Regions from separate parts of the Neobacillus canaveralius genome, predicted to be linked through region 1. Evidence: riboswitches for the same ligand, from Rfam matches in the RefSeq annotation. Region 1 holds a riboswitch; the other holds the start of a gene.

The links. Region 1 has a riboswitch for cobalamin ahead of ABC255_RS28645 (anaerobic ribonucleoside triphosphate reductase). Riboswitches for the same ligand answer to the same signal wherever they lie in the genome.
Region 2: linked by a shared signal. The riboswitch ahead of ABC255_RS19580 (ribonucleoside-diphosphate reductase subunit alpha) and the one ahead of ABC255_RS28645 (anaerobic ribonucleoside triphosphate reductase) in region 1 are both predicted to bind cobalamin.

What each region holds. Positions count from the first base shown of each region.
Region 1 covers NZ_JBDFLL010000002.1:78,197-94,726, forward strand. The annotation lists gene dcuS (DcuS/MalK family sensor histidine kinase) at 1-365, opposite strand, end outside; gene ABC255_RS28590 (sulfite exporter TauE/SafE family protein) at 473-1,225, opposite strand; gene ABC255_RS28595 (molecular chaperone GrpE) at 1,516-1,851, opposite strand; gene ABC255_RS28600 (CoB--CoM heterodisulfide reductase iron-sulfur subunit B family protein) at 1,887-2,765, opposite strand; gene ABC255_RS28605 (succinate dehydrogenase/fumarate reductase iron-sulfur subunit) at 2,762-3,721, opposite strand; gene ABC255_RS28610 (FAD-binding protein) at 3,721-5,430, opposite strand; gene ABC255_RS28615 (Fe-S-containing hydro-lyase) at 5,455-6,015, opposite strand; gene ABC255_RS28620 (fumarate hydratase) at 6,028-6,873, opposite strand; gene ABC255_RS28625 (anion permease) at 7,086-8,558, opposite strand; gene ABC255_RS28630 (response regulator) at 8,890-9,645, opposite strand; gene dcuS (DcuS/MalK family sensor histidine kinase) at 9,642-11,249, opposite strand; gene nrdG (anaerobic ribonucleoside-triphosphate reductase activating protein) at 11,607-12,095, opposite strand; gene ABC255_RS28645 (anaerobic ribonucleoside triphosphate reductase) at 12,092-13,978, opposite strand; cobalamin riboswitch at 14,234-14,430, opposite strand; gene ABC255_RS28650 (hypothetical protein) at 14,647-15,765, opposite strand; gene ABC255_RS28655 (hypothetical protein) at 15,782-16,530, opposite strand, start outside.
Region 2 covers NZ_JBDFLL010000001.1:3,915,408-3,931,937, forward strand. The annotation lists gene ABC255_RS19550 (AEC family transporter) at 1-634, shown strand, start outside; gene ABC255_RS19555 (hypothetical protein) at 734-1,294, shown strand; gene ypfJ (KPN_02809 family neutral zinc metallopeptidase) at 1,341-2,177, opposite strand; gene ABC255_RS19565 (DUF2935 domain-containing protein) at 2,320-3,117, opposite strand; gene ABC255_RS19570 (flavodoxin domain-containing protein) at 3,159-3,650, opposite strand; gene ABC255_RS19575 (ribonucleotide-diphosphate reductase subunit beta) at 3,631-4,674, opposite strand; gene ABC255_RS19580 (ribonucleoside-diphosphate reductase subunit alpha) at 4,702-7,014, opposite strand; cobalamin riboswitch at 7,148-7,325, opposite strand; cobalamin riboswitch at 7,472-7,651, shown strand; gene metE (5-methyltetrahydropteroyltriglutamate--homocysteine S-methyltransferase) at 7,819-10,110, shown strand; gene glgA (glycogen synthase GlgA) at 10,209-11,651, opposite strand; gene ABC255_RS19595 (GlgC family sugar phosphate nucleotidyltransferase) at 11,655-12,671, opposite strand; partial or broken gene ABC255_RS19600 (glucose-1-phosphate adenylyltransferase) at 12,704-13,818, opposite strand; partial or broken gene glgB (1,4-alpha-glucan branching enzyme) at 13,769-15,692, opposite strand; gene ABC255_RS19610 (hypothetical protein) at 15,853-16,119, opposite strand; gene ssuE (NADPH-dependent FMN reductase) at 16,320-16,530, opposite strand, start outside.

The DNA.
Region 1 (16,530 bases):
CCTTGTAAGGCTGGCCCTTCATCTCCACCCCTGAAGTGCTTTCCAATTTTACCGGGATCCGGGTGGGAATGCCGAATTCCTTTCATATCCATAACCACAACAAAGTTAACTTTCGTTAAAACTTTTACCCGATTGGAAAAATCTTGAACTTCTTCCTGATTATTTTCCCCTTCAAGAACCCCAACCACTTGTGGGCTAATGGCAACCATCCTTGCAACATTCAGGGCCTTTTCTCTCTGTGTTTCTTCCACACTAGAGGTAATCCCTTTGCTTATTAGCAAATCAGTTATTCCAAGTGATAAAGCGACGACAATGCATACAAATATAATAATAATGGCTTGTAAACTTAATTTGGCTTTTTTCATGATATCCTCCAGGCATTTGCTAAATTATAAAATGAATATGACTATTCCATTAAATGACAAGAGACCGCTAAGCTAGTAAATAAGCTTCAAGCAGTCTCTATTTTAAATCATCGAATCAGCAAAATTGCACCCGCCATAATTGGTGTGAGAACCATAGCACTTTTTAAAATTAGCAATGGCACACTGTTGGTAAATTTGGCTCCAATATAAGAACCGATCATCGTTCCAGTAAGCACCTGAACCAAAAGCAGAACGTCGAAGTAACCCTCAAAATAGTAGCCTGTCCCGCCTGCCATAGCGATCGGAAGAATAACAAGCATCGTTGTGCCGACTGATTTTTGTACAGAAAGACCCAGCACCATCATCAATCCAAGCTGAATGAATGGAGCCGACCCGATACCAAACGTACCAGATAAAATACCAGATACTATACCGACTGCAGCTGCCCTAAATAAAAAGCTGCCAGTTGATTTAGTTTCTCCTTTATTTGTTTCTTTAAGCTTATTTACAATAAAAAGGCGAATCATTAGCATAATAGCGGATAGAAATAGCATTCCCGCTGTAAGGAAGTGGAGTGAATGGACCGGAATCCATACGGCAATCTTGGAACCAAGATATGACAAAATCGCCCCAAAAACACCTACAGTAATTCCTGCTTTCAAATCAATATTTCCCTGCCGGTAATGGCTATAAGCTCCAGACATTGTAGTAAACACCATAGCAGCAAGAGACGTACCTAACGCTGTGTGGATTGACACTCCAAAAACAACGGTTAAAAGAGCAATAATAAAACCTGATCCTCCTGCCCCAATAAACCCTAGTAAAATACCTATTAAGAACATTGTAAGTGTGATAATCAAAGTTGCCCCTCCCAAACACACTTCCACTTGGTTAGTGAAATTTGTCAAAATTTATTATAGTACTTGAAACCAGCAGGGCGCTTTTTGTAAATAAAAAAAGTGTTTGGGTCAAAGAAATTTTCCATTTGCGTAAGATATTAACTTTGGTATAGTCTTGTAACTTTAGAAAGTAATAAAAGAAGCTTCTCAAAGTTTGAAAAACTACTGAGAAGCTTTTTTATAACTTATTAATAAATACGTCTTACTTTCTATGGATTCGGTGAAGCACCCATATGTTCTAATTTGTGAACCTATTTCTTAAAGTATTTATAAACACCGGTTTTTAACTTAATTTTAATGAAGTCTTCAAGTCTAGCCGCCCAAGAGTCAGCCATGTTCTCTGGATTAAAGACTGCTGCACCATTCCGAACCTTAATCCATTTCTTCGTGTCTTCATCTTGAAAATAGCCGGTAATCGATGTCGACAATGGATGAAATGGGTCGCGAGAAGAATAAATCGTCCCATGAAAAATATAGCTTTCACCATACTGGTCATGAATCCAATCATCATGGACATTTAGAAGCCAGAGACTTCCTTTATCCATTTTCCCCACCAATTTCGCTCTTTTTTCCAAAACATATTGCATAGAAACTCCCCCCTTTTAGCGGACTAGAACCTTGACTAAACCAATACCTCATTAAGAATCGGAATTGCGTTAACAACATGCCTTTGAATGGCAAGCTCTTCTGGAGAGAACCCTAATGCCAGCCCGATCAGCTGCGGCAAGTGAAGAATTGGCATCGTAATATCTTCACCAAAGCCTTTCTGTGCATCCGGCTGATAAGCATCAAGCTGCATTTGGCACAAAGGACATGGGGTAACAATACAGTCGGCACCTTGCGCCTTAGGTGATAAGCAATTCTTTCCTGTAAGATCCATTACTTCCCGTTCGGCTGGAAAAACAGCATGGAATCCGCAGCAGGCAAGACGCTGATCAAAATCAACACTTTCTGCACCCAATACACTAGCAACCATTTCCATTGACTGTGGGTTCATATGGTTCTCAAACCCCATGATATTTGGCGGCATCAGGATGTGACAGCCATAAAAGTTGGCTACCTTTAAGCCCGTCAACGGACGTTTCACCTTCGCCCTTAGATTTTCTAAACCATAGTCTTGGATTAATGCCCAAAGTAAATGAGTGACTTCAACGGTTCCTTTATACTCCATTCCCGCCCGGTTAAGACCTTCATTCACCTTGGAACGCATCTTTTCATTTTTATCCATTTTCAACTTGGCCGTACGAAGCATTAAGGTACACGTATTACAAACGGTGATAAGTTTATCCACCTTTAGCTCTTCTGCCAAAGCAATATTTCGGGCATTGATGGATGTGGCTAAAAGGTCATCGACATCCTGAATATGACTCGCGCCGCAGCAAGTCCAGCCGTTCAGTTCAATTAATTCGATTCCTAGAGCCGCAGCTACTTTTTTCGTAGAAATCATCAGCTCTTCTGCTGCAGACTCGAGCGTACATCCTGGGAAAAATGCGTATCTCATGATTCACTTACCTCCTGTGCAAACTTATAAAGTTCTCTGACACCCTTAATCCCTTCTACTTCTTTTGGTATATGGAATGGATTTATTTTTCCTTTCCGAATCATCCTTAGGGCAAATGGTACCTTGGTCATCGCAGTTGTGATTAAACCATCTGTTTTGACCGGGAGCATGACTTCATTTAAACGGCCTTTTTTCTTAACGTCATCATGAAATGCAAAGGCATGCTTTGCACCTTGGTTTCGTACCTCCCCCATCTTAATCGTTTCTTGGCGAAGATAAGAAATTTGCTCGGTTAACGGAATTCCCTTTGGACATTTCGTCACACATTGCATGCAATGCAGGCATTTCCATAATTCATTTTCAAAAGCCGGCATAATATGCTCTTGTGGGGCAGCGTCCCTTGAATCGACGGCAAAGCGGTAGGCCCGGTTTAGGATAAATGGATCTAAATACGTACCATCATTGACTGCTAGCTGATTACATTCAGAAGTACAAATTCCGCACAGGATACAATCCGTTGGGGCTGCAATCTGATGAAAGTCTTCTTCACTCTGAATAAATCCATCTTCTTTGCTGCCTTTCTCAGAAGGAATAATCCACGGCTTGACTTTCTCCATTTTCTCCATTTTAGGCTCCCAAGCGACAGCTAAGTCCTTGATAACTTCAAAGTTATTTAATGGATCAAATACTAGCCGATTCGTCTGGAACGTCTCGAGCACCTCATCCAGTGAGGTTTTACAAACTAAAAATGCATTATCATTGATTCTGATTGCGCAGCTTCCACAAATGGCATGCCGGCAAGCGGATGTAAACGCGAGAGTTGGATCAAGCTGTTCCCGAATGGTGGTTAAAACCCATAAAATGGTTTTTCCTTTTTCAAATGGCAGTTCATAATCCTGATACCATTCTCTTTCGCCATCAAATCTCTTAATTGTAAAATATAGGTTAGTATACATTAGTATTTTCGCTCCTCCGGCTGATATTTCGTAATTTTCACCGGGCTATATTCCAAACGGTATTGGTCCCCATCCTGATAAATCATTGTATGTTTAAGGAAGTTAGCATCATCACGAGTCGGGTAATCTGCACGAGAATGAGAACCCCTGCTTTCTTTACGGTTCAGCGCTCCCATGGAAATGGCTTTAGCCAGCTTCAAGATATTTCCGATTTCTACGTAATTAATAAAGGCCATATTATACTGTTCAGAGGAATCTCCAATCATAGCTTCTTTATATTCTTCCAGAAGCTCGGACACTTTTCGATAAGCCTTTTCCATATCACTTTCCGTTCTAAAAATACCTACATTATTCCACATCGTTTCCGCAAGCTCATCGCGAATCTTGAACATATTAATACCCGTTTTTTTCTGACGGATGCTGTTGAACTTCTCCACCCACACTTCTGTATCACGCAGCAACTTTTCCGTAGAAGTAAACGAACGACGCTTCGCACTTTCCTTTGCACCCAATCCAGCGTACTTTCCAAAGAGTACAACGTCGGCCACGGAATTGCCTCCAAGCCGGTTGGCCCCATGAATCGAGACACTGCAGCATTCGCCTGCAGCATGAATGCCTTCAATCGGCGTACTGCAAGTCCTAAAGTCACTGATGTGAATTCCGCCCATCGTATAATGGCAGCTCGGACGAATCGGAACCGGTTCTTTAACCAAATCGACACCTTCAAAATCCAACGCCAGTTCCCTAACCTGTGGCAGGCGCTCCATAATTTTCTTTTCGCCTAAATGGCGAAGGTCCATCAGTACATAGGAGCCCATTCCTTCACCAAAACCGCGACCTTCTTTAATTTCGGTCTCAATCGATCTTGACACTAGGTCACGCGGACCAAGCTCCATTTTTTCCGGAGCATAGCGAGCCATAAAACGCTCGCCATCCTTATTGATTAAATAGCCGCCTTCTCCGCGGCAGGCTTCTGATAAAAGAACACCCGTAGATGCTAGACCGGTTGGGTGGAATTGCACAAATTCCGGGTCCTTCAATGGAATTCCTGCATTAAAGCAGGCTGCGGTTCCGTCACCTGTCATATTTATAGCATTCGTGGTTCGGCTCCAATACACACGGCCAAAGCCGCCGGTGGCAATCACAACAGATTTTGCTTGTATCGCATGGATTTCACCGCTGCGAATATCCATTGCGACAATTCCTTCAAAATTGCCATTTTCCACAGAAAGGGACAACAGGTACCAATCGTTGTGGAACTGGACGCCATTTTTCAAACATTGTTCATAAAGGGCGTGCAGGATAACGTGTCCAGTTTTATCTGCTGAATAGCAAGTCCTTGGGCTGGAAGCACCGCCAAATGGCCTCTGGGCAATCCGGCCATTCTCATCTCTTGAAAAAGGAACACCAAAATAATCGAGTTCAGAAATTACCTTTGGCATATTTGTGGTGAAAAATTCAACCGCATCCTGGTCGGCTAAAAAGTCACTGCCCTTGACCGTATCGCGAAAATGACTTTCAGGAGAATCCTTGGCATCCCGATAGCCCATTGCTGCGTTAATTCCACCTTGTGCCGCTCCCGTGTGGGAACGTGTTGGGAAAATTTTTGAAAGGCAAGCGACGCGTAGGTTTTTGTCCTCACTGGCGGAGAGGGCTGCCATCATACCAGCCCCACCCGCTCCTACAATTACGACATCATAGCTTAGCATGGTTGTTTCTCCTCGATTCATGTTTTAATCTACTATTCTATATTTCTCTACTCCAAATTTGTATAAATCGTTTCCTTCACTGTCCACTGCGACAATGCAAGGGTAATCTGTCACTTCCATGCGGCGGATCGCCTCTGGGCCTAGTTCTTCATAGGCAACAATATCTACTTTTTTAATCGTATCGGCAATCAGGGCTGCCGCACCGCCAATGGCCGCAAAGTAAACGGCTCCGTTTTTTTTCATCGATTCAATCACTTCTTGGCTTCTAGGGCCTTTACCAATCATGCCCTTTAAGCCTTGGTCGAGCATTTGCGGAGAGAAAGCATCCATCCGCCCGCTTGTCGTCGGGCCGCAGGAACCAATTACCTTTCCCGGTTTAGCAGGAGTCGGTCCAGCGTAATAAATGACTTGTCCTTCGACATCGATCGGAAGAGGCTGATTCTCTTTCAAGGCATCAACCATATTTTTATGAGCAGCATCTCTTGCTGAGTAGATGACGCCGGTGATCGATACTTGGTCGCCTGCCCGTAAGTCTTTAATTTGTTCATATGTTAATGGTGTAGTCAATTTTTTAATCGTTGTCATGTTCTGCACCCCTTATAAAATGGCTTCTTTATGACGTGCTGCATGGCAGTTTAATGTTACACAGACAGGCATCATGGCAATATGAGTTGGATATGTTTCAATATGAACAGCAAGAGCCGTTACCTTTCCGCCAAAGCCTTGAGGTCCAATACCGAGCTTGTTAATCCGCTCCAAGAGCTCCGCTTCCATCTCTGCATAAGCTGGATTAGGATTCGGTTCACCTGCTTTTCTTGCCAATGCTTTTTTCGCGAGTAACGTACATTTGTCCATAGTACCGCCGATGCCGACTCCGACAATGACCGGTGGACAAGGGTTTCCCCCAGCTTGTGTGATCGAGTTGACGATAAAGTCTTTCACGCCCTCTACTCCCTCAGCTGGCTTGCACATTTTAACGGCTCCCATATTCTCGCTCCCTGCGCCTTTGGGAAGCACCTCAAGCTTTACTTTGTCCCCTGGGACAATATCCACATGAATGACTGCAGGCGTATTATCTCCTGTGTTTTTGCGGTCAAACACCGGATCTTTTACTACCGACTTACGCAGGTAGCCTTCCTCATATCCCTGACGAACTCCTTCATTGATAGCGGCTTTTAAATCACCATCAACAATCCGTGCATCTTGGCCAACCTCAACGAATACGACGGTTATGCCGGTATCCTGGCACATAGGGGCATGTTCGTCACGCGCTAATTTTACATTTTTTAAAATCTTTTCTAAGCTATATTTACCAAACTGTGATTCTTCTTTTTCCAGACCTGCCGCAATTAGAGCTTCTACATCCTCCGGAAGGTCACAAGCCGCTTGCATACAAAGTTCTTTTACTGTTTTGGTAATTAATTTCGCTGATATTTCTCGCATTGCGTTCTCCTCCTGTTATCTTAGCAACCTTTTTTTCTTCACTTTCATCTATATATTGAAGGTTAATCGATCCGCATTTTGTACAGACCAAGTATGGAATCCATAACTCATAATTATCATCAGCTCTATGGTAAAGTTCGAGCGATTGCCGTGTCTCTAAGCTTTCAAAGCAACAAGTTGATCTAATGTTCTTCTCCCCCTCCAACACTGCTTTACCAAAGACCTAATACTTTCCACCACAGTCCGCCGACGCCTAACCAGACGACAATATGAATGATGGAAATAATGAATCCAAGCGACCACCATTTATTTTGGGACACATATCCGCTTCCGAAAAATACCGGTGCCGGCCCGCAGCTATAATGAGTGATACAGCCAAATAAGTTGCTAAATACACCTAACACTAAAGCCGATACAACCGGCGGTGCTCCAGCTGCAACTAATACCGCAAGGAAAGCAGAGTACATCGCACTGACGTGGGCGGTGTTGCTGGCAAAGAAATAATGAGAGTAAAAATAGACAACAGACAGAATAATTAATGTCCACATCCACGGCATACCGTCTACGGCACCTTGCATGGTTTCACTAAACCATGGAATTAATCCTAATTCGTTTAGGAAACTTGCCATCATAACAAGGACAGAGAACCAAATTAACGTATCCCAAGCTCCTTCTTCTTTTTTAATATCCGACCAAGAAAGGACTTGTGTGACGAGCAGTGCTCCTAAACCAATAAAGGCCGTTGTAGTTGCACTGATGTTTAAGTTGGCTCCAAAAATCCAAAGCGCTAAGATCAAGAGGAATACCCCGATCATGTAGTACTCTTCTTTTTTCAATGGACCCATTTCTTTTAATTTCTTTTCTGCCATTTGCGGTGCTTGTGGTGTTTCTTTAATTTCTGGCGGATATAGCTTATAAATCACATAAGGGATTAAGATTAAGCTAAGTAGACCAGGGACGATGGCTGCTGTTGCCCAGCCCATCCAGCTGATGTGCTTTCCTGTAATATCTCCGGCAATTTGGGCTGCCAAAGGGTTAGCCGCCATCGCGGTTAGGAACATAGCTGAAGTAATCATGTCACCTTGGAAAGCAACCTTAGTTAGAAATGCTCCCACTTTTCTTTCCGTTCCGTCTCCTACCTTTGAACCGTAGGCCACGGATAGAGAGCGGATGATTGGGAGAAGGATGCCGCCCGCACGAGCGGTGTTCGATGGCATAGCCGGTGATAAAATTAAGTCGCTGGCAATCAGTGAATACGATAATCCAAGCGTTCTTTTCCCGAACTTTTTAACAAACATATAAGCAACCCTTGTACCCAATCCTGTTTTAATAAATCCTCGTGAAATGAAAAAGGCGATGACAATTAACCAAATCGTTGTATTTTGAAACCCGCTAAGTGACTGCTCGATCGTAAGTGTCTTTGTTAGGACGGTCGCCATTAAGGCTAAAATCGAAACACTTCCCATTGGCAGCGGCTTGATTATTAAGCCGACAATCGTCGCCACGAATATCGCCAGTAAGTGCCATGCTTGGTCTGACAAGCCATGCGGCGGATGAATGAACCAAATAATCGCTCCAATTCCCACGGTTATTAATAATGGAACTAGTTTTACCTCTGCAGGAAGCTTTTCTTTTACTTGAATTTTTTTCTGTTGCTGCTGTAATTTCGAAATAGGAATAGCCATCATTTCAACTCCTTTTTGGTTTAAAATGCTTTGTTCACAAATTGTTCAATATTGTGAATTCCTTCACAAACATCTTTAATAAAATAACTGCTAATCCAAGATTAGAAGTTTCCTATAAAGCGGCTGAACTGTACGGATATAAAATTTTTAACCATCCCCCGTCGCCTATATTATTCTTAAATCTGTAATTCAAGAATAATAGATTTGGCAGACTGTTTATAGTTTATGGAAGTTGTTAAAAACTTATGTAACTAAAGTTCTTAACGTTATCTCATATAAGTAAAAAAGCAGTACCTCCATTCGAAAGGGAGATACTGCTTTGGAATTTTTATCATTTAATACACACCTTTTCATTGCACTTTAAACATTTTTCACTAAGCGGCCGGGCAGCCATTATTTTTCCGGCATCAGTTGTCATCCTGTGCATATACACTGGACGACCAACTGCGCCATATTCAATTTCCGTTTCCAGAACTTGAATGTCCGCTAGAAAATGGACATATTTTCTCATTGAAACTCTTGATATGCCAGTTTTACTGGCAAGCTCCTCTGTTGAGCAAGTGCCCCTGCCCATTTTGATGACCTGTTTCCACACTTTACAAAGTGTGTCTTTTGTCAACCCTTTTGGTAGCTCATAAGCCTCTGAAACCAATTGTTCTTTATGAAGTAATAATTGGTCTAAATCCGTTTGATTAAGCTGATCCTGATCATCCATCACTCTTTGTTCTTTTTGATAGGTAATGAGTGCAGACTGGAATCTCTCAAACTCAAACGGTTTAATTAGATAGTCTACTGCACCAAATCGGAGCCCTTTCTTGATGCTTTCCTTGTCGCAAGAAGCAGTAATAACGATGACGTCCATTTCGCTTCCTAAGCCGCGGATTTTCGACATTAAATTCCAGCCATTTTCTCCCGGCATATGAATATCCAGCAGAAGCAATTCAACTTCTTTCTTTTCCAGGATAAATAGGGCAGCTTCTATAGTTCCAGCCATTCCAACAAGCTCAAATCCCTCGATTTGTTCTAAATAACGGCGATTGATTTCGGCTACCATCGGATCATCTTCTACTATAACCGTTTTAATCATAACTCCTGCTCCTTTCCCTCCAATGAAATCGTTATATGAATTGTCGTTCCCAGTTGGTGTTCGGATGAAATCGTCATTTTTCCATTTAACTTCTTAATCGTTTCAAAGACCAAATAAAGTCCTATTCCTCGGTTATCTCCCTTTGTGGAAAAGCCTTTTTCAAGTACCTGCTCTTGAACTTCCCTATTCATTCCCATTCCTGTGTCAGAAACTATGATTGATAGTTGATTGTTTTCAACCGGACGCACCTCTACCTCCACCTTTTTCTCTTTGCAGCCCTGTAAGGAATCTATTGCATTATCAATTAGGTTTCCTAGGATGGTGACTAAATCTTGTATAACATCATTATTATTTGATTTTGGAATATAGCTATTTTCTGTGACCTTAAGCTGTGCTCCATTTTCCCTCGCATAACTGGCTTTACCAATGATAAATCCTGCAATAACAGGGTCTTTGATTCGTTTCGATAAATAGCCAACCTCGGTTTGAAAGGAGTGAGAGATTTGTTTTACGTAATCAGTCAGCTTATCATAAATTTTCATTGTGACCAATCCTTGGATGACATGGAGCTTATTCATGAATTCATGCGTTTGTGCCCTTAGTGCCTCCGCATATTCTCTTGCTCCTGTAAGCTGTTCAGCCAATTGTTTGATTTCTGTTTTGTCACGAAAAGTGGCTACAGCCCCAGTGATTTGCTGATTTACGTAAATGGGCACAATATTGGCAACAATGACAATACCCCGAAACGAGTATTCTTTATCAAGTAATTTTTCTCCGCCGCTTATCAATGAGGACAACTGAAACTGAGGCATCACCTGTCCTATTTCCATTCCAATTGGATCGTTATAAATTCCCATTAACTTTATTAATCTGGAAGCCTCCTTATTGAGGAGTGTGATTCTTGAGGATTGATCAACTGCGATAATCCCCTCACGTGCATACTCCAAGATTGCACTCCTTTGCTCGAGTTGATGGGCTATTTCTACTGGTTCCATTCCAAATAATATTTTCTTCACCTTATTTGCTAAAACAATCGCACTAATTAAACCAATGAAAATTCCTAATATCATGCTGAAAAAGATCACTCTTGTACTCTTTGCGACTTGCCGCTCCACATCGTCTATTAAAATACCTACCAAAATAGCTCCTATTTGCTTGCCGTTTTGATTGTATACTGGAGTAAAATATCGTAACGATTTTCCTAATGTTCCCTTGGCAATTGATATATGTTCATGACCTTTAAAAACTTCCCCTGCATCACCGCCTGCATATTTCTTGCCAATTTTACTTAGCAGGGGATGGGACTTTCTAATTCCATTCATGTCTAGGACAACAAGGAAAGAAACACTTGCTGCCTTCTGCATTTTCTCCGCATATTGTTGGATGGCTGGATCACTTATTTTCCCGCTTAGTCCATTGACAAAAACCGGAGAAAGTGCAGCTGTTTTAGATACCACCTTTGCTTTTTCTTCTATATTTGCGATGATGGTTTGCTCAAAATTTCTCTGTATAAAATAATTCGTTACTAATAAACATAGAATACTTACCCCACATACTAGAAACGTGATTTTATAACGCAGGGGGAGGTTTAATTTTAACTTCATAAGAAATGGCTCCCTTTAATTTATATGACTTTCCTTTATTGTAATGGTGTTAAAGGAGTATAGGTGTTTCAATATTGTGAAGGCGAAAACTACTTAATCATCCAACAATAAAAATGTGCAAAAAGAAAAGGCCTCCCAACAGTTTTACAAACTGATGGAAGACCTTCTCCAATTATTATTTTGCTTTTGTCATTTAATTCCTAGCTAAATTCAATACAGTGCGATAATTGCTATCATCGTACCCTAACAATATTATTATTTTTTCTAGCCAGGGTAAAGGAAACTGTGAAATTGGAGCAAGTGAAAAGAGTAAAGGATGGAAAAGGATTTCAACCTCTATAAGTAGCTTGTAATTAGTTAATGAAATTCCAGTATCAAGTCTCCTTGTTTATTTTCAAGACTTTTTGGAACGTTAATAATCCGTTGATTTGAACTTCCTTTATAACATAAAGATAGGTCTCGCTTCGTTAAATTAAATCTCCCATCAACTAATACATCAATATGTTCAAGCAGTGCAGCATGATCATGATTTTTCAATAATTCCTCATACAAATAGCCTGTATAACACCAAATATTCTTTCCTTCTTGTTTCAATTTATTTGCCAAGGGAGCAATTTCCTTTGCTTGCAGAAAAGGTTCGCCGCCGCTGAAGGTTACGTCAGAAAGTTCATTTTGCAGGATTTCTACAAAAACCTCTGTTTCTGTCCATTCGTTTCCATTACTATAGTTCCATGAATCTGGATTCTGACAGCCATTGCAGTGATGAGGACAACCAGCAAAAAAAATCACCGTTCTCAATCCTACCCCATCAACAATGGAGTCATGAAGGATGTTTAATATTCTCATCTAAGCTCCTTGTTAGACTGTTTAGGATGTTTGACACTCGCTACCTGATGTTTCAATCGATCACGTTCCTCATTCTGCTTGCTTAAATTCCATCTATCCAATGAACCTACTAAGTATCCAGTAATTCTTCTAATCCGTTCAATCTTTGTTTCATCATCATTTTCACATTTCGGACATTCATTATCAATGATTCCTTGAAAACCGCATTTAGTGCATCGATCTACAGGATGATTAATACTTCCGTATCCAATCCCATATTTTTGCATAGCTCGAACTAATGTATCGAGTGCATCAATATTACGGGATGCATTGCCATCCACTTCAATATATGTGATGTGCCCAGCATTCGTTAAATTATGGAAAGGAGCTTCGATTTTGATTTTATCAATAGCACGAATCGAATAATAAACTGGCACGTGGAAGCTATTTGTAAAATACTCCCGATCTGTTACACCTTGTATTACTCCGTGTTTAGCTCTCGCTGCCCTTAGCGCTTTTCCGGCATAAGATTCCGCAGGAGTAGCTAATAAAGAATAGTTTAAGCCATAATCTATTATAGCTTGGTCCATTTTCGACCGTAAGTATTGGATGATATCATATCCTAACTTGAAGGATGCTTCACTTTCACCATGATGTTTACCGGTTAATTGCACAAGTGCTTCTGATAAGCCAACAAAGCCAACAGAAAGCGTCCCTTGTTTAAGGATTTCAGTTAATTTTTCTTGGGGATCTAATTCTTCCCCATTCCACCAAACCCCTTGCCCATATAGAAACTTAAAATGTGAGGGTGTCCTCGAAGCTTGGTAGAGATAGCGTTCATATAGTTGTTTAATACAAAGATCTGTATACTTTTCTAGTTTTACTTTGAAATCGTCTAATGAGTCAGATTCAATTGCAAGTAGTGGAAGGTTGATTGTTGTAAAAGAAAGATTTCCTCTTCCCACTGACGTTTCCTTTCCATTTACATTCCCAATCACACGTGTCCGACATCCCATCGTCGCAATCTCTGATCCTGGTGTTCCATCATAGTATTGTAGGTTAAAAGGCGCATCAACAAATACGTAGTTTGGAAATAATCTTATCGCTGTTGTTTCTAATGATAAGCGATACAAATCATAATTTGGATCTACTTCGTTAAAGTTTACGCCTGCTTTTATTTTAAAAACGATGATAGGGAAAATAGGTGTTTCACCATTTCCTAATCCTTTTTGTGTAGCTAGGAGAAGATTTCGTGTAACCATTCTTCCTTCCTTCGATGTGTCCGTTCCAAGATTAATTGAAATAAAAGGTGTTTGGCCACCGCCGCGTGAATGCATGGAGTTACTGTTATGTACAAATGCCTCACATGCTTGAAATACATCTTTATCGGTTAAATCCCAAGCTTTATTTACCAAATATTCTTCCCTAACACCTACAGCCAACTCTTTAACTAACTCTAGCTTTCTTTTAAATGTCATCCGAACATAGGGAGCAAGATCGTAATCGAAACATGGAATGGATTGTCCACCATGCTGCATATTTTGATTAGCCTGGATAATAATACTTGTTAATGCCATTGCACTCCCAATGGATTTTGGCTGCCTCATATGTCCATGCCCTGTATCAAATCCATTCTTTAATAGTTTAGATAATTGAATCTGGCAACAGGTTGTTGTTCCACTGGCATAAAAATCCAGATCGTGAATATGAATATAACCATTTAAATAGGCCTGCTTTATATCCTCTGATAAAAGATTTTCTACGGTATATTGTTTTGCTGATGCAGAGGCAAACAGCCCCATCATACCCATGGGGGACAATCCATCTACATTCGCATTTTCTTGAACTAGATCTTGATTACTGCTGTTAACGATTTCATCAAATTGTTCTAACAACTTGTCCATTTTTTCCACTACCGTTTCTGATTATTGTTTAATCTAAATAAGTGTAAATCTATCGAACAACTCTACTTTATTTTTTACCCGTTTCGTATAAATCACGACCGAACCACAGTTTTAATCCGTTTTCCTTCCCTTTGCGCAAAAAAATCCACCCAGGGAACCTGAGCGGATAGATGAAACGATAACATCACAAAGAATCATGGAGAATTACATTCTTCTTTTGGCCACCATTTCATCTTCTCAAGTCCCCGAAGAAGTTGAAACAATCAAAATAAGACAGGTCTCCTGACTCATGCGTCCTCCTACTTTAAACCCTTCCCATATAAGCACCTAAAACTAAGCTATCTTATACAGTGGTCATTTATTTCGTCAGCATTTACAGTTGCGGGGGCAGTTCCGGCTTCCCACCGGATTCCCTATTAAGCGATTATCGCATCTTATTCTCAGACAAATACTATATATAGTTTTTTATATAAACACAGACATCAATATGTAGTAATTACTATATATAATAGTAAATGATACTTTTTTATTTTACAAGTATAATATTTTTATTCATTTTATCTCTAATCACTTTTTCGTATCCTTTTGATACGCAAATTTTAAAAACACAAAAAACCACTCCTAATTTTTTTATTGGAAGTGGTTTTTGCTATTGCCTTATATTTCGTTTATGGTAGTTTCCAAGCTACATTATAGTCATCATATCCACCATAGTACTGCCAAATTTCTGCCTTTTCGTTTGTTCCAGGGAAATTAAGCCAATCTGAATTGCTTGTTGTCAAATTTGTAGGAATGTCACTCGGATAATAAGCGACCCAATAAGCCCCTGGAGTGCTTGGTGAAAAGTCCCCCATTGTGCGTTCCCAGCTCCCTGGAGATGAATAGGTACCAGGTTTAACACCTTGTCCATATTGATTTAGATAATCCACAAATGCGTTATAAATCATTTGATTATTTGCATAGTCATAGTCTTTCATACCGGTTAGAGCCGGTTCTACATCAACAAAGATAACAGGTCTAACTTTTGAACCATATACACTTTTCATAGTTTCATAGGCTTGTAATGCTAATTTGGCCTGATGTACACCCCAATCGCTTGCCGACATTTCTGATGGCGCAGTTTGCATACCGGATAAAAACCAGTAACCGTAAACATAGGTAGCATCCTGTGCTCTAGCGCTACTGAAATAAATTGCACCGCCTGTACTTGCATCAAATTGCACATTGTTCCCAAAGCCTAACTTCCCTATATAAAAATCCTGTCCTTCAGGATTCGCTAATGTAGCGGAATCTGATCCGAAAAAATATTCCTCTGTAGCATCCGTTTCGTTCAATTCTGCCACTGAAGGATTAGAAAGGTCATTTGGGTTTTCGGAAGTTTCATTATATTCTGCTACTGGTGTTTCGGAAAAGATGGCAGAGTTTTCTGAGGCATTCTCTTTAGCTGTTTCACTGGCATGTATACTTGCCTGTGATTTTCCGATACTACCTTTTTCCTTATGTTGACTCTCAGCTTTTACTTCTTTATCCTGAGCAGGAACTTCAGGTTGCACGGGAGACTCAAGTTGTACAGAATCCGTATCTTGTGCAGGAACTGCAGGGTTTCCTTTTACATTAGCATGTACATTTACGGAACTGTTTGCTTGCGCAGCTTGAACAGGCTCCACTTTGGCTTTATCAATTTCAGCCGCCGCAGTAAAAGGGCCTCCTGCCATAAGTCCAAATGACAATACTCCAGTTAATACAAAAGATTTAATAAGTTTATATGGTTTAGAATAATGTTTCATTTCCAATTTTGCTCCTTTATTTATCGTTACCTGTGGCTAAGTTAACAGTAAACGTTAAGTAAAAAGGAGCTGCTATTGGTGGTGGTGAAGGTGGAGCATTCACCCATTGATTATTCAACCATGTATGCTGAGAGAGATAAGATTGGACAAGCTGGATTTCATAATATGGATTCCATACAAACCATTTATCTAGAAAACTTATAGTATTTAATCCCTGACTGCCCCGGTCATTTGATGGTCCCCCGTTAGTGCCCGTCCGCTGAGTTAGGGTCGGCACCTCACTGACCTTTGGAATCTTTTCCTCAGCTGATGGGATACCACTCTTTTCTAGTGACTCCTGCAAAAGGGGTTCAGAACGACTTTCCTTTTTGACTACTGATAAAACTGTGTCCTTCCCTTGAGGTTCAAAACTTGCAGGGGAGACTTGTTTTTTTACTTCAGTTTCAGAATTATGTAAAGAATCTAAATCAGAATTTCCAGACCCATTTTTAGGAGTCGGCGTATTCTTTTCTAATCCATTATTATGTTCCTGAACAGCTGACACTTTTTCAGGATCGCGAGCCTCATTAACGGCCTTTTCAGTCTTATTTAAAGCAGACTGCACATGACCTTTTGCCTGATCATGCAAATTTTGTGATGCTGCAGCTGACTTTTGGGAAGCTGGATTGTTAGGAGGGACTTTAGATTGCTGCTGCTTAATCCCACCTTGATTTTTCATAGAGGGATTAGATGCCATCACAGCTTCTTTTTTGGCGGGAACGTCTG
Region 2 (16,530 bases), on a different contig from region 1:
AATGCTATCTTCTGGGTTTAATGTAGGCTTATTTGCATTTCCTTTAGTTTATGCGATTTGGGGAATAGATGGCTTAACTTATTTTAGTATGTTTGATGTAGGGACATCCTTTGTAGTCTTTGGAATTAGTTTTATTTTGGGCAGTTATTTTTCTGAAGAAGGTCTGCGGCTGAACCCAATGGAAATTCTCAAAAAACTGGGCAAGTCTATTCCATTAATGACCTACCTTATTGCAAGTATTTTAAATCTTACCCATATCCAATTACCAGACTTCATCATTAATGTTGCAGATAAAATCTCTGGAGCAAATATGCCATTGTCTTTATTGCTATTAGGACTGTTTTTAAATTTCAAATTTGATAAACAATTTATGAAGCCTATGGCGAAATTTTTGGCTTTCCGATATGGTTTAGGTCTTATCGTCGGTTTAGTCTTATACTTTATCCTACCCTTTGACACCATGTTTCGATATACCATTCTGATTGGACTGTTACTGCCAGTAGCAGCATCCGCTCTAACTTTTGCAGTTGAATTTAAATATAGTACCAACAGCACTCGTTTCATTGCCACAATGTCAAATATAACTATTTTAGTTAGTATCGTTATTTTATATATCTTTGCAAACTTTATTTAATAAGACTTAAACCCACTAGGTTAAAACTTAGTGGGTTTAAAATTTTTCTAAAAATTGATTTTTTGAAATTTGGGGAAATTAATACTGGAGGTTATGAAAATGATTGTTTACCATGGATCTATCAGTAATTTTCAAAGTTTTAATAAAGAAACCGTCGTTCAAAATTTAAGTAACGATATCAATACGATTGGATTTTGGTTTACTTCTGATATGAATTCAGCAAAACCTTTTGCAATTGGTTCTGAGACAGTGATTGAAAATTCAAAGAGTGAGTTCTGGGAGAACGGAGAACCAAAGATAGTTCAATACGAAAGACCTGTTAGCGGCTATATCTATAAAGTGTATATAGATGAACCGAATTTAAAAATTTACGAATCTACGACAGAAGAAGCTTTTGATCTGTTTATGAGGGAACGTGACTTATATTGTGATTACTTAGGCTCCAAAAAAAGAAATGTTACGTGGAATGATACTGCTATCCTTTTAAATAAAGAAGAAGCCAATACAGAATTTCGTAAGAGCCTTATGAAACAGGGATACGAAGGCTTATTAATAAGAAAGGCGCTCATCCTTAATATAATTACAGATTTGTACTGCATTTTTTCTGAGGACTCGCTGCTTATTACAGAAGTCTTTCCTTTAGAAGTATTAAACAATTAATTGAGGACGGACCCCACTTGAGTCCGTCCATTATCAGTTTAGTACCTTAAAGACTTTTTGCGTTAAATGTGTCTCCACCCTCTAAGGTTCCACTTTTGAATCCTTTATTAAACCATTTCTCCCTCTGCTCAGAGGTTCCATGTGTAAAGCTATCAGGTACAACATAGCCTTGTGCTTTTTTCTGGATAGTATCATCCCCTACAGCATGCGCTGCATTAAGTGCCTCTTCTAGGTCACCTTTTTCAAGGTATCCTTTCCCTTTTGCATAGTGGGCCCAAACACCGGCTAAGTAGTCCGCCTGCAATTCAAATCGAACTGAAAACTCATTGGTCCGCTTCTCGGCTGTTGAAGCATCATCTCCACTATGTAAAAGGGTCTGGACATGGTGCCCTACCTCATGGGCAATTACATACGCCATCGCAAAATCACCAGGTGCTTGGAATCTTTGCTTTAATTCCTGATAAAAACTTAAATCAATATAAAGTTTGTGGTCACCGGGACAATAGAAAGGTCCAACAGCTGAATTGGCCGCTCCACAAGCCGACTGAACGCTATCCCTGAACAAAACCAGCTTTGGATTTTCGTATACCATGCCTCTCTTCTCGAATTCAGCGGACCATACATCTTCTGTATCAGCAAGAACTACAGAAACAAAGTCTGCCAATTCCTCCTCTTGTGTGGATACATTCATAGGAGCGTTTTGGTACGAACCATTTGAGGTTGGAGTATTGTTCAATAAATCTCCTGGGTTGCCTCCGAGCAGTGCAAAGAGGAGAATGACTACAATACTTCCAATCCCTCCTCCTACCACCGTTTTTCCACCCATGCCCATCCCTCTGCGGTCCTCAACGTTTGAACTTTGCCGTCTTCCTTTCCAAAGCATTATGATATCCCCCTAAAGTATTAATGATGAATAGTGTTTCCCCTTTTTTTATCTTTATTAAACAAACAACAAATGGTTCATTGACGCAAAAAAGTGCTCAGGAAATCGATTTTCCTGAACACTTTAGCAGCAATTATTGTTTTTATTCCTTAAGTCGAGGTTTCGCAGGATCACAATTTGGCGGTTCGACGTTTGCCGATTCTGCTAATTTCATTAGATAATAACATTCTTCCCGGTACATATGATCAGCCATTAATGGTGCAAATGTTCCCAACGCTTGATTGCTAAGTTCTAATTCTTCTAGTTCCGTTAAAAAGTTTTGAAATAATTTAATTTCTAATTGTGCGTCATTCGTCATTTTTGTCAAAGCTGGAAATTCAGTTAAATTCGTTCTTAAATATCCTGCCAGCTCTACTGCTTTTAGATAAAACCCTTCAAAATCCTTTTTAAATGTCTTACTTTTCTTCCTTAGTTGTTTTTCAACACCATCTAAATTTGTATATATAGCGTCTGAATGGCCAGCCGCATCTAATAACCATAAAAGGTGATGATGAAGTTCATGATAAACGGGTGGGACTTTGCCCTCTTTTAAATAACTTAAAACCCTTACATATTCTTCCAACTCATTGACCATATGATTAATAAAAGTAGGTGAAAGATGAATTTTAATTTTTCCGACAAGGTGTTTTCTAATTAAGTCTAACTTGAATTCCCGTAATTTTAGTACCTCCTGCTCTACTTGAGCTGCTAGCTGTGTCAGCGGAGAGGATTTTGCACGTTCTAATAGTGTATCAAAAATGGTTATAAAATTTGCGGCCTGCTCAATCTCAACCTTTTGAATGGGGGCAAGAGCTTCAAAAATAAACCTAGAATGATCACCTAATATTTGAAGCCAAAAACGATGTTCAAATCTGGCTGACCTTTCAAAAACGTCATTCATGTCCATTCCTCCTAGAAAAAAATACCACATTAATGTGATATTTATTCTATTAAGGCACGTCTTATGAACATCGGAGTTTTGAGGACACGCAAAAGAAGCGCTTCAACAAACTTCTCACAACGAAGTAGGTCCTGTTCTTGCGGCCGAAGTTCTACCTTCAAGGTCGCAGCTAAATTTGTGTGAACGTATAGCATGTCCCGAAATTGATCAACGGCCCCGCAATACATCGGATAGAAGCTATCTCCTGTCCCAAATACAGCAGTGGTTATGTCTTTTCTACCAATTGATTCAAACGTATTATAGAGTTGCCTCATTTCCTTTGGGATGTCACCATTACCCCATGTGTACGTTCCGATAGCTATTGCGTCATAATAACATAAGTCAGAGATGGAAAACTCTTCTATACTATAAAAAGATAACTCGACTGACTTCATTAACAAGATTTGATACAGTTCTTCAGCCAATTCTTTCGTGTTTCCAGATACCGACGCGTAAACAATCGCTACTGATAATTTAGAGTTCGTCAAATCCATTGGACTGTGAGACCTTTGAATAGGTTCTGGACTTTTGTTCAAAGAAATCCGATTTTGTCTCATTCATCATTTCATCTCCAAATATTTGAATCCACGGCATCGGATTGCTTCTTTCTTCATAAAGATTTTTCAGGCCAAGCTGACGTAATCGTTTATTTGCTAAATATTCTACATATCCATCAAATTCTTCTAAATCGATTCCTTTGATTTCAGCTAAAATATAGTGAGCCCACTCTTTTTCCAGCTCAACCGCTTCGTTAATGGTTTGATAGATATAGTTGATATTTCCATCTGTATGAAGCTCAGGATTTTCTGTTAAAAGGATTCGAATGAATTGAGCAATAAAGTAGGCATGCTGCATTTCATCCCGTTGAATATAACTAATCATCGTACTTGTTTTCAGCATTTTTTGCTGTCGTGCTAAATGGTAGAAAAAAGCAAAACCAGCGTAAAAATAAATACCTTCTAGGTTGATGGAATTTACACATAACCTAAATAATGATTGTGGCGTTGGATTTTCTCTAAATTCCTCATACGCATCTAAGATAAGTTGATTTCGTTTTTGTACAATGTGATCACTTTTCGCTTGATTAAAGCGTTCATTTTGTTCGCCAATCGGAACAAGCGAGCTTAGTATATAAGAATATGATTCATTGTGAACAGCCTCTTGTTGTGAAATAACGGCAAAGATTGCTTTAAAACTAGAGTCACTCACATAATCCATTACTTGACTCATTGTTGGTGTCTGCAAGCTATCAAGTGAAGCTAGCTGCGTATTAATACGCAGAAACACATCTTTTTCTTGTTTACTTAAGAGATCCCATTGTTTTATATCATCCTGCATATTAATTTCCTGCGGTTTCCAAAAATTTGATAAAAGAGTTTGATATAAGTCGTACATTTTTGGATAGGCAATATCATTCCAATTAAGAATTCCAGATGACTTTCCATTTATGATCCCAGTTGATTTGTTTGGAAATTCAGGATTTAATAATTTTATTTTGGTTAATGGTGTGTGAATCATTAAATAAACCTCCTCGATTCTTCTCTACTAGCTTTGACATGCTTCACATTCTTCTATCTCAGTTTGTGAAGTGCTTCTTATGTAATAGGTGGTTTTTAAGCCTTGCCTCCATGCTTCCCTATGAAGATTTAATAACTCTACCGCTTTAATATCATGACGAACATAGAGATTGAAACTAATCGATTGATCAATATGGCGCTGCCTGGCAGCGTTTTGCCTAATACTCCAAGTCTGATCTAACACATGCCTTGTTCGACGATAATAGTTGTAACTGTTATGGTCCAAATCAGGCGCCGTTACTTTAAATTTAAAATTTTTCTTCTCCTCTGCGTATTCGACAGCATACAAAGGATCGATCCCATCGGTGGAACCACCAATCTTTGCAGTGGATGAATTTGGAGCAATCGCCATCATCCAGCCATTTCGAACCCCATTCTTTGAAATCTCCTCCTTCAATTGGTTCCATCGCTCAGATTTATACCCTTTCCGTTCAAAATACTTTCCTGATTGCCATTCTGAACCTTCAAATTTTCCGTAGCTGCCTTTTTCCTTAGCCAATACCATTGAAGAACGAATCGTAAGGTAAGCAATATCCTCATATAGTCGGTCTGCATAATCAACTGCTTCATCAGACTCCCAATAGATGCCTTCTAACGCAAGAAGGTGATGCCAGCCAAACGTACCTAATCCTACAGGGCGATAGTGCTTATTTGTCACTTCCGCTTGTCCAACTGAAATGGTATTAAGATCAATGACATTGTCTAGCATTCTCATTTGAATAGGAATTAATCTTTCTAGTACATTCCCTTTTACTGCTTTCGGCAGATTAATTGATGATAGATTACAGACAACAAAGTCCCCGGGTTTACGAACAATGACAATATTTCCTTCTTCATCCTTATATTCTTTAACAATGGTTGTGGCAGACATATTTTGCGTAATCTCTGTACACAAATTACTGCAAAAAATCGTCGCACGTCCATATCCTCTTGCATGCTTGTTTGGATTTTGACGATTGACCTCATCCCGATAAAACATATACGGCGTACCGGTTTCTAATTGAGAAATCATAATCCTCGCCATAATATCCATTGCCCGATAAGTTTTTCGAGGAAGAAACGGATGGTTTACTGCTTCTTCATACTTTTCTGTAAAAAACTTCTCATCACACTCGTCATAAAAGTCCTCCAAACCAAGGGTATTACCGTTTTGATCCTTCCACCCCATAATTTGTTTTACTTGATGTGGACAAAAGGTATGCCATTCTCCAATACTTCTACCGCTTTCATCTACCTCTTCTAATTTCTTCATAAACAAGTCTGGTATTGAAACACCTGTAAAAAGATCATGAGCCTTTCGTCTTTCGTCACCGTTATTTGTTTTTAAGTCTAAAAACCCATTCATAATATCTTTATGAAAAACATCTAAATAAACGGCGATTGCTCCCTGCCTTTGGCCCAATTGATCGACACTCACAGCCGTATCATTAATAAGACGAATCCATGGCACCACCCCAGAGGAATTACCTTTAAATCTCTTAATATCTGAACCTAAGGCGCGTACCTTGCCTAGATAGACACCTAGACCGCCGCCATCCTTGCTTAATCTAGCAATGTCCCAATTATTTAAATAGATTCCATCTAAAGAATCGTCTACTGTATCTATAAAACAGGAAGATAGCTGTCCAAAGCTTTTTCCGGCATTTGATAGAGTTGGTGTAGCAACGGTCATATATAAGTTACTAAGTGCCCAGTATGCCTCTTTTACCAGGTTTATCCGGTTTCCCTCTTGTTCTTTTCTCATCAATGTCATGGCGATGATCATAAAGCGCTCTTGAGGTAACTCGTACAGTTTCCCGTCATAATCTTTTGCCAAATAACGATCTGCTAGTAAAAACAACCCTATATAATTAAACAAATGGTCCCGTTCTGACGTTATTTCTGCACCTAATAGTTCAATCTCTTCTTTTGAATAGTCCTGTAAAAGATCCCCAGAATAGATTCCTATTTTGGTTAATTCAGCAATTAGAGTGTAAAAATCTCCGTATTTTTCTTCAGGCTTGTATCCCCTGCTGCTTGACGCATTTTGATAAAGTTCCTGTAAATAAAGATTTGCTGCCAGAAAGGTCCAGTTTGGGTCGGTCATTGAAATTTGATTTAAGGCATAAAAAAGGGATTGTTCATATATTGATGAATCTTCAAGACTAGCAACCTTTTCAGCTAATTCTGTTGTGTCCAGTTTATATTTTTCGGAAGCTCTTTTTATTGCTGCCAAAACAGATTCCTTTTCTGAAAAAATACTTTTTACTTCCATACAAAGTTCCTCATTTCTTTTCGTAATGACTTCGTGAGTGAAACGACAAAAAAACCCATCATTGAAGATGGGTTTGATAACGTGGAATAATCTATAATACAGGCTCATTCACTGTAATAGTAGGATACCCTCGTTATATCTTCCCAGCTCCCGAAGAAGATAATACGTAATAGAAATGGCAGGTCTCCTGACTTGTGCTTCTCCCTACTCTAATCCCTTCCCGTCCAAAGACAGTGGATATGATTATTTCGTCAGCACTTACAGTTGCGGGTACAGTTCTGGTTTCTCACCAGATTCCCTATTAAGTCCATACAGACACCATTCATATTGGTCATTATCTATATTTAGTGTTTAATTTCAAAATCAATACTAAATATTGTATAGCTCCAAATATAATATACTATTCTCACTTTGACAATAACAAAATTAATTCTCAGAAAATTATGTACGAATGATTTTTTATGTGATATATTAAGTGGCAATTACATATCGTGTAAGATTTGGTGCCAAGCTTATGCTTGGCTTAAAAGGGAAGAACGGTGCAAGTCCGTCGCTGTCCCGCAACTGTAATTCGGAGTGAATCACAATTACCACTGTCTATGATGGGAAGGTGTGAGGAGCATTGATGATAAGCCAGGAGACCTGCCAATGTCTAGTACACACCAGATACCTACGTGGAAATAGGTGGTGACATTCATTTGTACGACAAACGAGTTAAGAGCAGTATTGTTTTTTTTAACATACCTTTAACTTGATTGTATAGCCATTTCCTATATACGGAGATGGCTTTTTTGTATTTGGAAATATGTAAAGAAAAAGGAGGAATCGTAAATGAATTTAGCTAGTACAGCCATTGGCTACCCATACATTGGCGGAAATCGAGAATGGAAACGATGTGTTGAATCGTTTTGGAAGGATGATAAATCGGAGGAACAGTTTATCTTTGAAATGAAAACCATTCGCTTAAATCATTTGAAACATCAGCAATCATTAGGATTAGACATAATCACGGTTGGAGACTTTACTTTTTATGATCGTATGCTGGACCTTGCGACCATGTTCGGTTTAATTCCAGCCCGTTATAAGTGGACAGGCGAAAAGGTAAATCTTAAGACTTATTACGCAATGGCACGTGGAGCAAATGATGTAGTGGCTTCTGAGATGACTAAATGGTTTAATACAAATTACCACTACATTGTGCCTGAATATGAAGACCAACCACTAAAATTAACTCAAAACTACATTTTAGATTATTTTTTAGAAGCGAAGTTCGAACTAGGTCTAATTACAAAGCCAACTATTATTGGTCCCTACACTTTTGTTCAATTATCTAAAGGCTACGATTCGATATCAAAAGCAGCTTTTATTTTAAGACTCTTGCCTCTTTATGCTCAAGTACTCCAACAACTTGTAGATGCAGGAGCACAGTGGATTCAAGTGGAAGAACCAGCATTAGTTCTTTCACTTCCACCGGAAGATATTAAACTGGTTCAACAAATATATAAACAATTAGCTGAAGAAGTACCTGCAGCAAAACTGATGTTACAAACCTATTTTGAAGGTCTTTCAGCGTATGCAGAGCTCATCCAATTGCCCGTCGCAGGTGTCGGTCTTGATTTTGTTCATGGTGCAGATGAGAATATGGCTTCACTCCGTAAATACGGTTTCCCACAAGATAAGGTATTAGGGATTGGAATCATAAATGGGCGTGATATTTGGCGTGCAAGTTTAGCTGAAAAAGCAATGATGACCAAAGCTATTTTATCCTTAAGCGGCGTAAATGAAGCCTGGGTTCAATCCTCTTGCAGTTTACAGCATGTACCTGTTACAACAAAATCTGAAAAGACTCTAGATCTGACATTACTAAATGCCTTATCCTTTGCGGATGAAAAAATCATCGAGTTAACTCATATAACATCCTTTGTTTCAGATGAGAAATGGTCAGGAAGTAAAAATGTGTCACAAAGTATAGTGGCAATTCAAGCCTTAGAGCAGCACGAGGTGAGGAAAAATCCACGTGTCAAAGAGCTTTTATTACAAGTTAGACAAGAGCATTTTACACGTCCAATGCGATTTCAAGAACGTCAATCTTTACAGCAAGAGGCGTTACAATTACCGGATTTTCCAACAACCACGATTGGAAGCTTCCCACAATCAAAACAAGTAAAAAGAACTCGTACCGCATGGCGTAAAAAAGAAATTACCGACTCACAATATGCTGAGTTTTTGAAAAGTGAAACGGCCCGCTGGATTCAAATTCAGGAAGAAATTGGCCTTGATGTGTTCGTGCATGGTGAATTTGAGCGAACCGATATGGTGGAGTACTTTGGTGAAAAGTTGAAAGGATTTGCTTTTACAGAAAAAGCCTGGGTGGTATCATATGGGTCACGTTGTGTGAAACCGCCTATTATTTATGGTGACGTCGAGTGGATATCGCCAATGACAGTAAAGGAAGTTGTAGAAGCACAGCAATTAACATCAAAATATGTTAAAGGAATGTTAACAGGCCCTGTCACCATCTTAAATTGGTCTTTTGTCCGTGATGATCTTTCTCGTGAACAGGTAGCCAACCAAATTGCTTTAGCGTTAAAGGAAGAAATTCAAGCATTAGAAAGTGCTGGCATTGCCATTATTCAGGTGGACGAACCCGCTTTACGTGAAGGCTTGCCACTTAGGAAAGAGGATTGGAACGAATATTTGTCATGGGCCGTAAATGCATTTAAACTCGCCACTTCTAGTGTCAGAAATGAAACACAAATTCATACGCATATGTGCTATTGCGAGTTTAATAACTTTATAGAGCCGATTCGGGCCCTTGACGCAGATGTAATATCGATTGAAATGTCTAGAAGTCATGGGGAGTTGCTTCAATCACTAAAGCAAAATCCATATGAACTTGGTATCGGTTTAGGTGTGTATGATATACACAGCCCACGTGTTCCAAGTGTAGAAGAAATCGACACCATCTTAAAAGACAGCTTAGAGCTTATTTCAAAAGAACAGTTTTGGGTCAATCCGGATTGTGGGTTAAAGACTCGTCATGAAGACGAAACTATTGCTTCGTTAAAAAACATGGTCACAGCTGCACGAAAGCTTCGTCAACAGCAAGAACAAACCGTGTAATAAATTCCCATAAAAGAAGATGTAAGTTGAAAAATACTTACATCTTCCCTTTTATATGGCTATTCGAATAGTTTCCCTTTACTGATAATAAGTTTCCTTTACTCCAAAAAGTCTGCTAACAACTCCTCATATATTTCATTGTATTTCTTAGCTGATTGAAACCAACTATGATCTTGAGTCATCGCATTTTCGATTAAGCGATTCCAGGAATCATTTTGATGATAAAAATCTAATGCTCTTTTAACGGTATGCAGCATATCATGGGCGTTCAGATTCTTGAATGAAAAACCATTACCCATACCTGTTGACTCATCATACGATTGAACGGTATCATTTAATCCACCAGTTTCTCTAACAATGGGGATGGTTCCATACTGCAACGCAATGAGCTGCCCTAATCCACATGGCTCAAACTGCGAAGGCATTAAAAACAAATCGGCGCCTGCATAAATTTTGTGGGCTAACGCCTCATTAAAGCCAATGTAAACCTTCACTTTATCTGGGTATTGTCGGATCATTTGATTAAAGAAGTTTTCATAATAAGTATCTCCAGAACCGAGAACGATGAATTGAACATTATCCTCCATCATTTCGTGAAATACATGGAGTACTAAGTCTAATCCTTTTTGCGCTGTTAAGCGTGTTACCATTGCTATTATCGGTGTGTCTTCTACCTCTGGCAGTCCGAAATATTGTTGTAAATCTTTCTTGTTTTCTGATTTTCCCTCGATGGTATCAAGATCATAAGAAACAGCGATGTCAGGGTCTACTCTTGGATTGTAAACAGTATCATCGATTCCATTTACAATTCCTATGAGCTTATCGCTGTGCTTTCGTAATAGTCCATCTAGCCTCTCACCATAATAGGGAAATTGAATTTCCTCTTTATAGGTTGGACTGACAGTTGTTACTCTATCAGATGAAATAATACCACCTTTCATAAAGTTAACATTCCCATAAAATTCGAGCTGTTCCATGTTAAAATATTGAGGATCTAATCGTAACAGTTCACTAATTTTCTCAAATGGGAAGATACCCTGGAATTGCAAATTGTGAATGGTAAATACTGTTTTTATTTTTGAATAGATTGGATGATGACGATACTGGAACTTTAATAAAAAATTCACCATGGCTGTATGCCAGTCATGAGAATGAATCACATCTGGAATAAAACCCAGATGTGGTATACACTCAAGAACAGCCTTAGAGAAAAACGAGAATCGTTCTCCATCATCATCGTGTCCGTACAATGTATTCCTATGAAAATAATATTCGTTATCGATGAAATGATAGGTAATCCCATCCTGCTCCGTGGTAAAAATTCCGCAGTATTGACTTTGCGGACCTAATGGAACTTCAATTGATTTATTAAATTGAAAGGATTGTCTAAACTTTTCAGCAATTATACTGTAATTGGGTAAAATAACATGCACTTCTGTACCCAACTTTTTTAACTCTTTAGGAAGTGCGCCCGCTACGTCCGCTAGACCACCCGTTTTCACAAACGGTACACACTCAGATACCGCAAATAAAACTTTCATTCCTCAGCTCCCCTTTTGTACTGTCCCTTTTTCTACCACATAAGGTGTCTCTCTCGTTCCCGTTAATTTAACACCATTTTCAATTTTAACATCTTTATCAATAATGACTCCATCGAGAACACAATTATCTTCAATTTGCGTTTTTTGCATAATAATGGAGTTACGAATAACAGCGTCTTTTCCGATTTTAACCGCACGCGAAATAATGCAATTCTCCACTTCTCCTTGAATCATGCAGCCATTGGCAATTAAAGAGTTTGAAACTTTGGTACCGACTTTATATCGTGTTGGAGGTTCATCCTTTACCTTTGTGAAGATTGGCTCATCCTTAGTAAATACCTGATCATATGCCTCTGACTCAAGCATATCCATGCTGTGTTTGTAGTAGCTTTCGAGCGAGTCTATTGTTGCAATATATTCCTCACATTCAAACCTTTCAACCTTATATTTATCAAGTCGCTCATTTACGACATCTAAAATACTGTAATAGCCTTGATCTTTGTATTGCTCAAATAAAGAGAGCAATAAATCTTTTTCTAATATATACGTTTGCAAAGATTCTCCATTATGAACGACCTCTGTAATATTCGCTTCTTTTTCAATATGATGGTCCAAAACATAACTGAAATTGATAGTCCCAATAATATTACAATTTGTTATCACAACGTATTTTTGCCTGCTCCGTAAGAAAAAGGTGATATTCTTTGCTAAATGTGCAAAGGATCCAAATTCATCGTTTTTAGATTTGCCATCAGGTGTAAACACGAATAGTCCATCACGTTTTCTATCCAAGTCCCATTGCTTTCCACATCCTAAATGATCCATTAGTGACCTCACCCCATGACCGGTGAAAATTGCCACACTCGTGATCCCTGAATTCACCATATTCGATAACATAAAATCGATCAAACGATATCGTCCTGCAAAAGGAAGTGCTGCTATAGAACGATGTGCTGTTAAAATTTGGAACGAGTCTAACTCATGGGTAGCATTTATTATTCCTAGCATTGATTGCGGCATAGTATCTTAATCCTTTCCTGTCAGTATTTGTACTAGTCTTCCTTAGCAACCAGAATGATATCGTCCTTGTTCTTTTCGGAACGAATAATAGCATTATCCTCAACTACCATCCCTTCAGCGATAATCGCCTTCTCAATTACAACATTTTTCCCGATCTGAGCATTGGGCATGATAACGGAGTCCTGAATCACACTTCCTTCTTCCACCGTTACACCTTGGAATAGAACAGAATTCCTAATAATTCCCTTTACTATACATCCTTCATTAATAAGGGCCTCTTCTACTTGAGCCGTGGGTGAGATATATTGAGGGGGCTGATTGGGATTTACAGTTTCTGTCATAAAGATCTAGTTCTGTATCCTCTTTTAATAAATCCATATTCGCTTCCCATAAACTTTTAACAGTACCAACGTCCTTCCAATAACCTTTGAATGGATACGCGACCACCTTTTTATTTTCTTCAAGCAATAAAGGTATAATATCCTTCCCAAAATCATTCGAGGATTCTGGATTATTATCGTCTATCTCTAAAAACGTTTTTAAAACGGACCAATTAAAGATGTAAATTCCCATAGATGCCAAATTACTTTTTGGAGATTTTGGTTTTTCCTCAAATTCAATAATATCTAAGTTCATGTTTGTATTCATAATTCCAAAACGGCTGGCTTCATCCCAAGGTACCTCAATAACAGAGATGCTGACATCTGCATCTTTTTCAATATGATAATCCCAGCATTTCAGAATAATCCATTTTATAAATGTGGTCACCAGAAAGGATCAATACGTATTCTGGATTGTATTGCTTTATGTAATTTATATTTTCGTAAATAGCGCTGGCAGTTCCTTTATACCACTTAACGCCAGAGGTTTCCGCATACGGCGGTAATACCGTGACCCCGCCATTACTTCTATCTAAATCCCAAGCCGCACCAATCCCGATATAGGAATTTAAAACGAGAGGCTGATACTGTGTTAATACTCCTACTGTTTCAATTCCTGAGTTTGTGCAGTTACTTAATGGAAAATCAATAATTCGATATTTGCCGCCAAATGAAACAGCGGGCTTTGCAATATATCTAGTAAGTGCTCCAAGACGGCTACCTTGTCCTCCTGCTAGGAGCATTGCTACGCACTTTTTTTGTACCATTACTATTCGTCCCCTTTCTGGTTTTTACAGGTCGTAATATTGAAATTCCAAATGGCGGGATTGTCATTTCGAGGTGACAAGGCTGGTTGTGAAACGGCTTTTCAATCATTTTGATTTTCTTACTATTCACCTGTCCAGAACCACCAAACGAAACTGCATCACTATTAAAAATTTCATTGAAATACGCGTGAGAACGTACCCCTACTTTGTAGTTTTCATAAACGACCTCTGTAAAATTACACACGATAATAAGAGTGTCTTCTTTTTTTCCTTTTCTTATATATGAGAAAATACTTTGATCTTTATTATTTGGATCAATCCATTCAAAGCCTTCATTGGTATGATCAAGCTCCCACAATGCTTTCGATTGTTTATATAGATTCATTAATTCTTTAAAATACTCATGCAGGAGGCGATGCATTTCAAAGTCGTGTAATTCCCAATCTAAATCCTCTAAATCCTTCCATTCATCAAATTGACCAAACTCACCGCCCATAAACAACAATTTTTTTCCAGGGTGTGTCATAAGATATCCGAATAATAAACGAAGCTGTGCAAATTTCCTCCAATAATCACCTGGCATTTTATTTAATAGTGATTTTTTCCCATGGACAACCTCATCATGTGATAGAGGTAAGACAAAGTTTTCTGTAAAAGTATACATTAAGGAGAAGGTTACTTTATCATGCAGATACTTTCTGCTCGAAGGATCAGCTTCCATATATTTTAAAATGTCGTTCATCCAGCCCATATTCCATTTATAGTTAAAACCTAATCCGCCTTCAGACGTAGGTCTTGTCACAAGTGGCCAATCCGTCGAATCTTCCGCAATCATGAGCAGAGTTGGTTCAGCTTCAAACACAACCTCATTCAGCTTTCGTAAGAAGGAAACGGCATATTCATTCTTTTGGGATTCTCCGCCGGCTTGCCAGTACAGCATATTTGCCCGCATCAACCCGAAATCCATCTACGTGATAGTATTTGATCCAAAATAAGGCGTTAGATATTAAATAGCTTTGCACTTCCCCTTTACCCAAATCAAAATTCGCAGTTCCCCATATCGGATTTTCTTTTACGTATACATCTTCATATTCATAAGTAGTCTGTCCATCAAACATATACAAACCATGGGCATCCTTGCAAAAATGGCCCGGAACCCAATCAAGAATAACACCTATACCACTTTGGTGACATTGGTCTATAAAATACATTAAATCGTGGGGGCTTCCATATCGACTTGTGGCAGAATAGTATCCGGTTCCTTGATATCCCCAAGAACGATCATAAGGATGTTCAACAAGAGGCAAAAGTTCAATGTGAGTAAAATGGTGCTCAAGCACATAAGGTATAAGCTCATCCGCTAGCTCTCTGTATGTATAAAACTCTTCTTCATCTTTTTTCTTCCAAGATCCTAAATGAACTTCATAAATTGCAAGCGGTTCTTCATATACACGCTTCTTCTTTTTATTTTGAAACCATTTTTGATCATTCCAATTGTATCCTTCGATATCATAGATAATGGACGCTGTGTTTGGCCTAACTTCTGAATAAAACGCGTACGGATCTGATTTTAGGATGGTATCTCCGGCAGCTGTTCTAATTTGGTACTTGTATATATCATTCTCTATCAGCCCCGGAATAAAAAGTGACCATATTCCTTGTTGATTGAGTTTCATCATTCCATGATTACTGCCATCCCATTTATTGAAATCCCCAACAACATGTATGCTGGCAGCACGGGGAGCCCAAACAGTAAAGCGAGTACCCTTTTCCCCTTCCTTGATTTCAGAATGAGCACCAAAAACTTTATAGCTCTCAAACAAACTTCCTTCATGAAAAAGATATACTTCATACTCTGTTGGATGTGTTACCACAACAAGCCTCACCTCATTAAACTGCTTTTACAAAATGAATATTATGGTTATTTATATTCTCCTTAGTTTTTCTTAAATCTAATGAATAATTCATAGAATAACTTTGGAAATCTCATAAAAAACAAAGAAAACGACCCCGAAAAAATAGGAGTCGCCTTCGTTAATTATTAATTGTTTTTAAATAGCTATTTACCACTTTTCGATACCGCCATATATCTTTACCTTCAACCGGAAGCTCATTGATGTCCCAAAAGGTTTGATATTTTCTATGTGCTGTTAATGTGCCATCGGGATATTGCATAAATGTAAGGGTCCCGTTATTTTCTTCATCCGCTAATGCTATGTAGTGCTTCGATCCATCCCAGCTGGCTAACTCACCAAACTTTTCACAAAACTGCTCAACATCTGCTTTACTTCGAATAATCATAGTATTCACTCCTTGCTTTAATAGTTTGATTAGCTGATATTCTGTGATAGTTTATCCTTTATCATTAATTTGATAGTATTATAACATACATCACTCTTTAAAATTTCGGTTATGTAAGATATTAGAACTACAAATTAAGTAATTCACAACAAAAAAAGAGAGAAATTTTTACAATTCTCTCCTTTTGAATATGGATGTAACTAAAGAATGGAACCAGAAACACTTTTTTCAGGTAAAGATGGACTTAATGAAGAAACTAATCGATTACTCGCTTCTGAATCTAATTCATAACGATTATTTCCTAATTTCTTTATTTGATTATCTAAAATAAATACTCCTTTTAAAATATGGGTCGCACCCAGGGCTGTAAGAACAGGTTTAAGGGCATAATCCAGCATTAATAAGTGACCA